2 regions of the Paenibacillus sp. Marseille-P2973 genome follow, and region 2 is predicted to be linked to the other one. Evidence: predicted binding sites of a transcription regulator. Region 2 holds the regulator's gene; the other holds the start of a gene.
The links. Region 2 encodes Rex, which represses fermentation and respiration genes when NADH is low (regulators of the CRP and FNR family bind a similar motif). Its sites were predicted from a motif close to TTGTGAAATATTTCACAA; they were not measured.
Positions count from the first base shown of each region.

Region 1: a site for Rex is predicted at 1,749-1,766, ahead of KB559_RS14875 (formate/nitrite transporter family protein). Genes of this name have one in related genera too.

Region 1 is NZ_JAGQEH010000006.1:223,005-228,872, forward strand. It holds gene KB559_RS14870 (molybdopterin-containing oxidoreductase family protein) at 1-539, opposite strand, end outside; gene KB559_RS14875 (formate/nitrite transporter family protein) at 731-1,642, opposite strand; gene KB559_RS14880 (FAD-dependent oxidoreductase) at 1,873-3,234, opposite strand; gene KB559_RS14885 (iron ABC transporter permease) at 3,685-5,775, opposite strand; gene KB559_RS14890 (ABC transporter substrate-binding protein) at 5,772-5,868, opposite strand, start outside.
Region 2 is NZ_JAGQEH010000002.1:578,055-583,922, forward strand. It holds gene KB559_RS06220 (cell wall elongation regulator TseB-like domain-containing protein) at 195-680, opposite strand; gene KB559_RS06225 (amidohydrolase) at 742-2,043, opposite strand; gene KB559_RS06230 (redox-sensing transcriptional repressor Rex) at 2,021-2,683, opposite strand; gene dinG (ATP-dependent DNA helicase DinG) at 2,721-5,579, opposite strand; gene KB559_RS06240 (tetratricopeptide repeat protein) at 5,767-5,868, opposite strand, start outside.

The sequences.
Region 1 (5,868 bases), on a different contig from region 2:
ACGATATTGCCGCCCCACACAATAATCAGCTTTGCCTTCAACGTTTCTTCCGGGCTGGTACCGCCGCCAAAGCCCATCGTGTATTCCCAGCCGGCACTCCCCGCAGCCGTGCAGATCGCCCGCTGCAGTTTGGATGCGCCCAACCGGTTGAAGAATCGCCGGTCCATTCCCTCGACGCTAAGAATCCCCATATTTCCGTAAAAGTTGTACGGCAGGATCGATTCGGGACCATGCTCTCGGGTCAGTTCCTGAAATCGCCCTGCGATTTCAGCTATGGCTTCATCCCAGGTAATCCGTTCGAATTTCCCCTCTCCCTTAGCGCCGATGCGCTTCATAGGGTACAGCACCCGTTCAGGATGATAGACCCGCTCAGCCATATTACGCACCTTATTGCAGATCGCTCCCTGCGTAATCGGATGGTCGGGATTTCCCGTCACCTTCACGATCTTTCCGTTCTCTTTATGCAGCAGTAAACCGCAGGTATCCGGGCAATCAAGCGGACACACCGCGGGAAATATTCCGTTCTCTTCATGAATCATTGCGAGCTTCCCTCCCTATCTAAGTAATTGTAGAAAAAAGCCCAATCCTTGTCTACAGGCAAGGTGGAGCCGCCGTCTTTCCGACAAACGTGTAAGACGAAAAAGGCCGCTCTTCGCGAACGAAGACGCAGCCTTTAGACCGTTTAATACCGAAGTATATTACTATGAAGTTACAGCCTTGAGCCGGCTGCTTAAGGAAAGAGCATCGGACCGGAAGATGGGGCCGAAGCATTAGCCGAAGCATTGACTGGAGCATTGGCTGGTACATTGGTTGGTCCATTATTCGATACATTGGCCGAATTCACCTGTTTTCCCGTTAATGTCGTTCCTGCACCGTTGTCTTTTAAATAGGCCGTCCAGTAAGCACCGGCAACAAACAATGCGCCGCCCACGAGGTTCCCCAACCATACCGGAACAAAATTTCTGAAGTAATCTCCCCAGGAGAAGTAGCCTTCAAAGATGGCAGCCGGAATCAGGAACATATTTGCTACGACGTGCTGAAACCCGATTGCAACGAAAGCCATCGTCGGGAACCAGATCCCGAGAATTTTCCCGCTCATATTATCTGCACCATAAGACAGCCATACGGCAAGGGCCACGAGCCAGTTACAGCCGATCCCCGATATGAAAGCCTGCAAAAAGCTGTCATCCAGCTTATGCCCGGCCATATCAACCAGTTTATCCAAGTATACGCCGCTGGAGGTCAGCCCTACGACATGTCCGAAAAAGTAAGCGACGAACAACGCGCCTACAAAGTTACTTATAGTGATGAGGACCAGGTTTTTGCACATCTCACCCGTCGTAATCCGTTTCGCCAGCCGCGATAACGGCACGGCCATCATGTTTCCTGTTAGTAGCTCTCCACCGGCGAGAAGCACCAGGATCAGACCGATCGGGAATACCGCTGCGCCGATAAAAGAAGCGATGCTGCCCCATTCTTTCGGAGCGCCGGCTATAACGCGAATATCCAGCAAAAATCCGAGGGCGATAAAGGCCCCGCCTAAAAACCCAAGAATCAAAACCGTCAGCAAAGGATTGTGCGCCTTCTTGATGCCCATTTCGACCGTCACTTTCGCAATTTGATCAGGTTTATTGTAAGCCATGATTCATTCTCCTTTAGGACTATGTTTGTAAACTCTCCTACTCCGCCTTAATTGTAACTTGGGTATTTCAATCCTTAAGTAACATAAGTCACGACATGGCCTCATAAAGTGAAGAATTTCACACAAATATGTAAAAAAGAAAAAGCCGGCAGAATGATAATTCTGCTGGCGAAGAGAGAGTCTAGCATGGGGTTAATTCTGATTTGATCAGCTTCGATCCAGGTCCGGTGTTACGCCTGAACCGTTTCTCTTACCGGTACTTCCGGCAGCGCCCCAAGGCCTGCGCTGTTCAAGAAGTTCCAAGGCTTGTTGTAATGAGGCTGGAAGAAGAAATCGACGAACGCCAGCTCTTCCATCTTCATGCCGTTTTGGATGCAAACCGAAATGGTGTTGATCGACTGCGTCAAATCGACCTTCGACATGATTTGAGCGCCCAGAATGCGTCTGGTTTCTTTTTCATAGACCACTTTCAGCATTACCGGCTCATGGGTCGGCATAAATTCAGGACGATAGTTATCCGTAATGATGACCGCTTCCGCTTCAATACCGGCATCTTTAGCGGCCGTTTCCGTCATCCCGGTTCCTGCGATATTATCCTCGTAGATTTTGATACCCGAGGTTCCTTGAGTCCCCATATATCTAACCGTTGGGGCCACCAGATTACGGGCGACCAAAGTTCCCATCCGGACAGCGTTGGTAGCGAGTGGAATATAGGCATGCTTTTTCGTCGGATTGTAGAAGACCGCGCAGCTGTCGCCTGCCGCATACACATCCGGCGTACTGGTCCGCATATATTCATCCACAATAATCGCGCCGTTCGTGAGCATGTCGACTTGCCCTTTCAACAGGTCCGTATTCGGACGGAACCCGATGCACATAATGACCAGATCCGCATCGTACTGACCGCGGTCCGTTACTACCTGGCCCACTTTGCCGTGCTCACCTGTGAATTTCGTCACTTTCTCGCCCAAGGCAAGAGTAATTCCATGCTCACGGAGCGATGCTTCGATTTTATCCGTATACTCGGCATCCAGATACTTGCTCAAGATACGGTCTTCCGCATCGATCAAAGTCACCTGCTTGCCGTTCAGTTGGAACGCTTCGACCAGCTCTACTCCGATATAGCCTGCACCAACCACGACGATGTTTTTAGCTTGCTCGGCCTTTTCGATAATGGTGTTCGAATGATTGAAGTTTTTCGAGAGCAGAATGTTCTCCAGCTCGATGCCTTCGAACTTCGGAATGATCGGCCACGAGCCTGTCGTCACGATCAACTTATCGAATGTATCAGTCAACTCTTCGCCGGTCTCCAGGTTGCGGGCCTTCAGCGTTTTTGCCGCCGTATCCACCGCAGTTACCTCATGGCGCATCTTCGTGTTCACGCCCAGTTCAGCCAATTGTGCCGGCGACGAATAGAACAGGCCTTGCGGGTCTTTCACCATGCCGCCGACATATAAAGCAATGCCGCACGACAGGAAGGAGATGTTGTCATTGCGCTCGTATACCGTAATTTCCGCCTCCGGATAAAGCTTTGCTGTATTTACAATGGCTGCTGTTCCTGCGTGAGTACATCCGATAACTGCTACTTTCATGATTTCTTCCTCCTCGAATCCCCTGTATTGTTTTATTTAATAAGTTTGTAATCGTTAGGGGTATTATTTGTGAAATTAGTCACTTTAAATTTGTTGTGATTGTGAATTTGTTCACCTGATACTCTTATTATAGTGTGACATTTTTCACATTGCAAGTAGCAAACCGCCATTTCAAAAAATATTCACAATTTTAAATATTTTTGGAGGGCTGGCTGATGATATTGTCCCTTTGTCCACCTTTTGAACGGACATTTTAACGTTTTGTCCTTCTGAGGCGCACAATTAGGGGGCTTACTAAGTTTAATGGTGGTTTATTGGCTGTTCATTGGCTCAGGTTTATTATTATTTCTAGCTTTACCCGATATCATGAGTTGAACTTTGTATTTATTTCATTTCATTCGGTTGACGAACGCAAAAAACCGCTCGGCCGAAGCCGAACGGTTCTCAGGTTTATTTGGAAGAAGCGGACCGCGCGCCGGCTGTCCGCATCAGCCACAGGAAGTACGGCGCGCCGAGCAAAGCCACGACCAAGCCGGACGGAATTTCTTTTGGCGCGAGCAGCACGCGGCCGACGATATCCGCAAGCACCAGGAACACGGCCCCGAGCAGGGCCGAGAGCAAGGTCAGCTTGCGATTCGAGTTCGGCACGAGCAGCCGGGCCGCATGCGGCGCCAGCAGGCCGACGAAGCCGACGGTGCCGACCGTCGCCACGGCCGAAGCGGCGAGCGCCGCGCCAAGCAGGCCGCCGAGCATGCGCGTCCGCTCGGCGGAGACGCCGAGGTTGATCGCCGAGGCGTCGCCAAGGGCGAGCAGATCAAGGCGGCGGGCCAGCCACCAGGCGAGCGGCAGCAGCACGAGCGGCCAGGCGAACAGCCAGCCGAGGTCGTCCCAGCCCCGGGCATACGTGCTGCCCGACAGCCAGGTCAGCGCCGAAGCGACGCGAAGCTGCGCCTTGACGACGAGCGCCTGGATGCCGGCCGAGCCGAAGGCCGAGACCGCCATGCCGATCAACGCGACCTTCGCGGGCTGCATGCCGCCCTTGCGGCTGATCGCGAAGATTACGAGCGCTGCAGCGATGGCGCCAAGAAAGGCGGCGACCGGCACGACCGAGCTCGGTAACTGCGGCAGCAGAATCAGGAAGACGAGCGCGCCCAGCCCGGCGCCGGACGTGACGCCGATCACCGAGGGATCGGCGAGCGGGTTGCGCACGACGCCCTGCAGCAGCGTGCCGCTCGCGGCGAGCGAGGCGCCGGCAAGGGCCGCCACCAACAGGCGGGGCAGCCGGGTCTCGATCACCATATACCTGGTGATCTTGCTGGCCTCGCCCGTCAAAGCGGCCCAGACGTCATGCAGCGGCACCGTTGTGCCGCCGAAGACGAGGCCGGCGCCCAGCGCGAGCAGCAGCAGAAGCCCCGCCCCCACCAGCAGGGCGGGATACGGCAGGACGCGCCGGAAGCCCGCGCCCATGCCGGAGGAAGCACCCTGCACCTCGCCGCGCGACGGCTTCATGCGGTACACTAGCCAAATGAGCCACGGCGCGCCGAGCGCCGCCGTGGCGGAGCCGGCCGGCAGCAGCCCGAACGCCGGCTCCAGCAACAGCACGGCCAGATCGGCCGCCACCAGCACGATCGCTCCCCAAATGACCGCGCCGGGGATGAGCAGACGGTGACGGTGCAGGCCCATCAGCCGCAGCAAATGCGGCGCAATGAGACCGACGAAGCCAATCGGCCCCACCGCACTTACCGTCACCGCGGCCAGCAATACGGCCGTCAGCACACTGACCGTCCGGGTTAATCCGATCCGCTGGCCGAGCGACTTGCCGACATCTTCATCCATCAATAGAATGTCGAGATTCCGGCTGAACAGCACCGACAGCAGCAAGCCGCCCAGCACCCACGGCCAGATTGCCGCCACGTTATGCCAATCATTTTGGATCAAAGAGCCGGAGCCCCAAAGGAACAGGCCTGCGGTTTCATTTTCAAATAACAGTTGAAGCGTGCCTGTCAGCGAGGAGAGCACCAGCGTAAGCGACATGCCGCCCAAAGCCAGGCGTACGGGCGCGCTCCGTTTCCGTCCGGCCATCAGGAACACGACGGCTCCCGCAAGAAGCCCGCCCGCCATCGCCGTCAACAACGGGAATCCGCTAATCAGCGACGGAAAAAAGATCGTGCCCGCCACCACGGCCAAATAAGCTCCGGCGTTAATGCCAAGCGTTCCGGCGGAGGCCAGCGGATTGCGGGTCAGCGTTTGAAGAAGTACGCCTGCCACGGATAATGCCGCTCCTGCAAGCGCACCAATCAGAGCCCGGGGCAGTCTCACCCCGCGCACGATCTGCTGCAACGGATCATCCAGCGTCGGATGGAATAATGCCTCCCGGATCAAAGACAGCGAAATGCCCGCCGTACCTTGCGTGATCTGCACGCACAGGAGCAGCAGCAGAATTAGCGGACCGGCTCCGAATACAAGAAGAAGCGAACCCCGGGAGGTTCGCTTCGAACGAGTTCCGGCATTCGCGTTAGCCGAAATGAGACCCGTACTCATGGCGCCAGCACGGACACGGCTTTATCCACGAGGGTTTTTGCCGATAACGGTCCGCCGAACACCCACGAGTCTCCTCCTAACGCATAGGTGCGG
Region 2 (5,868 bases):
TTGCTCATGGGGTACGTGAGCAACGGAAGGCCCGGCTGAATTCAAGATTCGACGTCGAATCCGCTTCATGATCCCCTTCGTCTTGGAAAGATGACTTTTTGAACAACCTCTAAAAACAGCCTTGCACTGAAGCACGGACCGCTTGACAGGTCCATGAATTCAGCGCAAGGCTGTTATTATTTCTTATGCAACATTTACCGGTTCGGCAATGTAAATACCTCTTCCAATGCCTGGCCGTCGCTAAACCGGAAAAAACGGTAATAATGATGCGCCTTTTCCTTATAAAATAGCTGCCACACCAATTCATTGTTGTAGATACCCGGCATAAGCCGCACGACTTCAATACCGGGATATTGATCATGTATGATTGTACGGACTTGGCTTTCCGATACGCCCTCGGACAGCGGCTTTACTTCAGCCTGCCCGCCCTCCGGCAGCCAGACCATGATCTCTTGTCCGTCTGCATCCTTGCCTTCCACTACCCAGCATACTTTGTCCCAGACCGATTTCCACACTTTTTCGGCTTCGGTCAGTCCGGTTTCCTGTCTGGCCCGTTGAACGGCTTCATTCTCTCCTTGCCATATATCCTCGTGGACATACAGATAAAAGCGGTGAAGGCCAATGAGCACCAGCACCAAAATCACAATGGAGAGCAGGATCCATTTGGTTCTGTTCTTCAACCTACTCTTCCTTTCCCCGATGCCGGCTTATTCCGGTTTCTCTTTCATACCCTGCGGCATGTTATCGGCCTAACAGGCCCTCAAAGGCAGCCTGGGCTTCAAACCGGACCTTCTCCTCGTCAAGTGTCAGACAAGCTCCGTGCTTAACTACCTGCTTACCGTTCACCCAAACATGCTCGACATCCTTCGAACCCGCCGAGTAAACGGCATGGGAAATATAATCCGTCCGTGGCAAGAAATGGGCTTGCTCTGTATTCAGCGCGATGAAGTCCGCCTTCATGCCCGCGGCCAGCCTGCCCGTGTCTTGAAGGAAGAGCGATTTCGCACCGTATTCCGTACCCATTCTGAGCGCTTCCGCGGCCGGAACCGCGGTCGGGTCGCCCGAGACTCCTTTGTGAATAAGAGCTGCCAGGCGGATTTCCTCGAACATATCTAGGTTATTATTGCTTGCTGGTCCGTCTGTGCCCAATGATACGGTTACGCCCGCTTTAAGCAGGTCCGGTACGCGGGCAACTCCACTTGCCAGTTTGAGATTGCTGCCCGGGTTATGGGAAACGGCCACATTGTGCGCCGCCAAAATTTCGATCTCCTCATCCGTCAAATGCACAGCATGTGCCAAAAGTGCCGGACGGCTGAACAATCCCAGGTTTAACAAATGCTGAACCGGACGCAATCCGTAATCCGCTACGTTCTGCTCGACCTCGGCCCGTGTTTCCGACATATGCGTATGCAGCGGCAGATTCAGGTCATGTGCCGCCTGAACGATCTTCTCGATATAATCCGGCGGACAGGTATAAGGCGAGTGCGGCGACATCATCGTCGTAATCCGCCCGTCCGCTTTACCATGCCAATTACGGGCAAAAGCCACCGCCTCATCCAGCTTATGCTGCTGAACGTCAGGCGGGCATAGCCCGATGACTCCGCGCGTCAGTACCGCCCGGATCCCCGATTGCTCGACAACGGAAGCCACTTGGTCCATGTGATCGTACATATCCAGGAAGGTCGTTGTTCCGCCTTTCAGCATTTCCAGAACGGACAATGCTGTGCCGCGGTAGACATCCTCCCCGGTAAATTTAGCTTCCATCGGCCACATTTTTTCCTGCAGCCAGGTTTGAAGCACCATGTCATCCCCATAACCGCGAAGCAAAGACATGGCGGCATGACCATGGGTATTGACGAGTCCCGGCAAGAAGAGCAGGCCTTTACCGTCGAAGGTTTCGGCGCCCTCCACGCCTTCTTCCGGGCGCTGTTCGCCTATATAAGTAATCGTGCTGCCTTCTACCAGCATATATCCGCGAATGACCGGCTTCTCCCGGTCCGGCACGGCGAAGGTTCCGTCTTTAATCAACCATTTCCGATTCATGTTCCGAATGTTCCTTTCCTCCGTTCAAATAATAAGCAAGACTCATCAAGTCGGTTGTGAAATCGGCCGCATGCACCCGCACCTCAGAAGGCACCTTAAGGATCGTGGGCGCAAAATTCAAGATAGCCCCAATTCCAGCGGCCACAAGCTGGTCGGCTACTCGCTGGGCTTCCGGTGCGGGAACCGTAATAATTCCGATCCGGATCTGATTGCCTCTTACCGTATCCACCAGATCTTCGATCGGTTGAATCGTGATATTGTTGATCTGGGTACCGATTTTACCAGGGGATGCGTCGAATACGGCGACGATTTTCATATTGTCCTTCAAATAAGCGTTGTAATTCGACAATGCTTGTCCGAGATTACCGGCTCCGATCAAAGCCACGTTGATCTGCTGGTCCAAGTTCAGAATCTGGCGGATTTTCTCGATCAGATAGGAGACGTCATATCCGATCCCCTTCCGGCCAAAGTCGCCGAAATAAGCTAGGTCCTTACGGATTTGCGCCGGATTGAGATCCAGCTTTTGTCCAAGCTCCTGAGAAGAAACCGTCGGGACCTCCCGGCGGCTCAGTTCATTAAGAAAACGTAAATACACCGGCAATCTGCGTACTACGGCGTCAGAAATTTTTTCCGATTTCATTTGGTTATCCCCCTAATAGGCGCGATTTGAAGAACGTTTATTGTTCCTCTGCGTTCAGCCATTCCGAAATTCGCGGAACCATCTGCCCGAGCGGCATATGCTCCATTTTCGGTCCGGGCAAAGAATATAAAAAGTATTTCCCGTAGTAAGATTCCAAGATGCGTGTATCGTAAACAACCACGATCCCGCGGTCCTGCGAAGACCGGACCAGACGTCCGAAGCCCTGCTTGAACCGAATGACGGCTTGCGGAACGGACAGCTTCATGAACGGGTTCTTCTTCTGCTGCTGCAGCCGTTCGCTCTTTGCCTCCACAAGCGGGTGGTTGGGCGGCTGAAAAGGCAGACGGACGATAGCGAGACTCGTCAAAGCTTCCCCCGGAATGTCCACGCCTTCCCAGAAGCTGCTCGTTCCGAGCAGCACCGAAGCATGTTGTCCCTGGAAGCGACGGGTCAGCTTGGTCCGGCTTCCGCTATCCATTCCCTGCCCGATCACGGTAATTCCTTGTCCGGCCAGCTGCTCCTTCAAAGGATCATATACCTGCCTCAGCATCCGGTACGATGTAAACAGGACCATCATACGGCCCTTCGTTACCACCGCTGTGTCGGCAAGGGACTGAACCAGAGTAGCCACGAAATGATCGTCGCCTACACTTCCCTTTACGCTTGGAAAGTCCCGCGGAATGACCAGCAGCGCCTGTTCCCGGTAATTGAACGGGGAAGGCAGCATCGAAGTAATCAGTCTGTCCTCCGCCGCGGCTTCGGTTAATCCAAGCTGATCTATCATATACTGGAACGATTTGTCGACCGACAACGTAGCCGAGGTCATGACTACACTTTTCTTTTTGTCGAAGAAATAACCCTTCAATTGCGCGCTCACGTCGATCGGAACCGCGAAAATTTGCAGGGACCGGCTACGGTAATTACCGTTTCCTTCTATCCAGTATACCGTATTCTCGTCCTCCAGCTTAATAAAAAATCGCAGCGCGTCGCGTTCGGTTCCGAGATCCTTCAAGAGTCCGCTAATATCGGTGATCAGGCTCTCATAGCCGTAATCATGGTCGTCTTCCTTAAGCTCGTTGATCATCCGCTCGCCTTTGCGGAGAACGTCGCCCATAGCCACAAAAATTTGATTCTCCAGCGCGGTAAGCGTATCCCACGCCTTCGGTTTCTTTTGCGGCAGCAAGCGCAGCACAAACTGTCCAGGATCCCCTGGCGCTGCATCGCTGCGTTCAGGCATCAGCGTAAACATCAGCTCGGCCAGCCGATCCCAGTTCTCCTTCACATCCACAAGGGTCGGGTACAATCCGTCAATAACCGAACACCATTCCGCAGATTTCTCACTTCCCGATTGCTGCAGCATACTGCGCAGATTCGGGAATTGTCCGGTTTTACTATCCTTAAACAGCCGGGTGAGCGTATGGACAACGGTAAAATACTTCATTTGAAGTCCCAAATGCTTGCCTGCCACTTCTTCCAAATGATGCGCTTCGTCAATTACCAGACGTTCGTATCCAGGCAGCAGCTGGTGGCCGGCTTGAATATCGGTGAACAGCTTGGAATGGTTCGTAATGACCACATCGGCAACACCCGCTTCATGCTTGGCCTTGTGATAGTAACATTTGCGGAACCACGGGCAAGAGCGGCCAAGGCACGAGTCCGATTCACTCGCCACCGTTTCCCAAAAATCTCCACCGCGGTTTCCAAGGTTCAGCTCCTCGTCGTCGCCCGTCTCCGTATGGGCCAGCCATACGATCATCTGGGCGGCCGTCATCACCTCTTCTTTAGGTGTCGCAAAGTCTCTTCTATTAATTTTATGTTCAAATTTGCGCAAACACAAATAATGCTGTCTTCCCTTGAATACAGCTGCGCTGAACGGAAAAGGCACGACCTCCGTCAACAGGGGCACATCCCTTTCCCTCAGCTGCTCCTGGAGGTTGATCGTATGCGTGCTGACCATTACCTTCTCATCATTCTTCACGCTGTGGTAAATAGCCGGAAGCAAATATCCGAGCGATTTACCCGTTCCGGTCCCCGCCTCGATCAGCAAGTGCTTATCTTCGTCAAAAGCCTGGGTCACCTCGTTCAGCATCAGGTTCTGTGCTTCGCGCTCCTCATAATCGGGCAGCTTGGCGCGCAGCTTCTCCCGGACCTGCTCCATGAATTGCTCAAAGGAAACATCGCGAAGCGGATTGCCAAGCATGGAGTTTCTGGCAGGCTCGATGTCCATCCAGTCCTCCACCTGCAGCGCAAACTGCCGGTAATACGTATAACCGTCAGGGCTCTGATCGGCCTCCCGTTCTTTTTCCTGAAGCATGGCATCAAAAAACCAGCCCAGATCGCTGTCTTCTCCGGCAAAAAGGTCTGACAACCTTTGCAAGACAATCAGCGGCAAATCGGCCAGTTCCTCGAGACATTTCAAGAAAATGAGCGCGGTCGCCAAAGCATCGCTATCCGCCTGGTGGGGCCGGTCATGCTCAACCCCGAACTCGGATGCGACCATTCCCAACTGATAAGTGGTCAACGAAGGGAAAAATATTTTCAAAAAATCCATCGTATCGAGAATGCGTCCCGTAAAAGGCAGATACCCGGTTTTATCGAGCGCACTCTGCAAATAATTAAAGTCGAAGGCGACGTTATGTCCCACAAGAACGGCGTCGTCAAGTAGCGGCACCATTTCCATCATGACTTCGTCCAGATCCGGCGCATCCTTGACATCGTCTTCCGAAATTCCCGTAAGTCCCGTAATAAAGGGAGGTATGGGTATTCCCGGCTTCACATAGGAACTATAGACCCGGGATACTTTCAAATCTTCATCTATAATGGCAAGCCCTGCTTGAATAATTTCATCAGAGGACTGGTTCCCCGTCGTTTCAAAATCGAGTACGGCATATTTCATGAGTTCCAAAGTCCCTTTCGTTCCAGTCTCTTTTACAGCATAACAGAAGTAAGCCGTTTTGAAAATTCCGGTGTAGACGGTATCCCCGGCAATGCGGACACAATAAAGAGCGATGCTCCCCCATTGAAAGGGGACATGCACCGCTCTTCTGAATCATGGCTTTTGTAACTCAGGTGACCGGATTACATTACAGCAGCGACGTCAATTCGTTTCCGTACTGGAGCTTCCCGGAGCTCTTCATACAGGCTTCCAGATTGGCCAAAGGCTCGGGCAGCGAAGGATCATGATA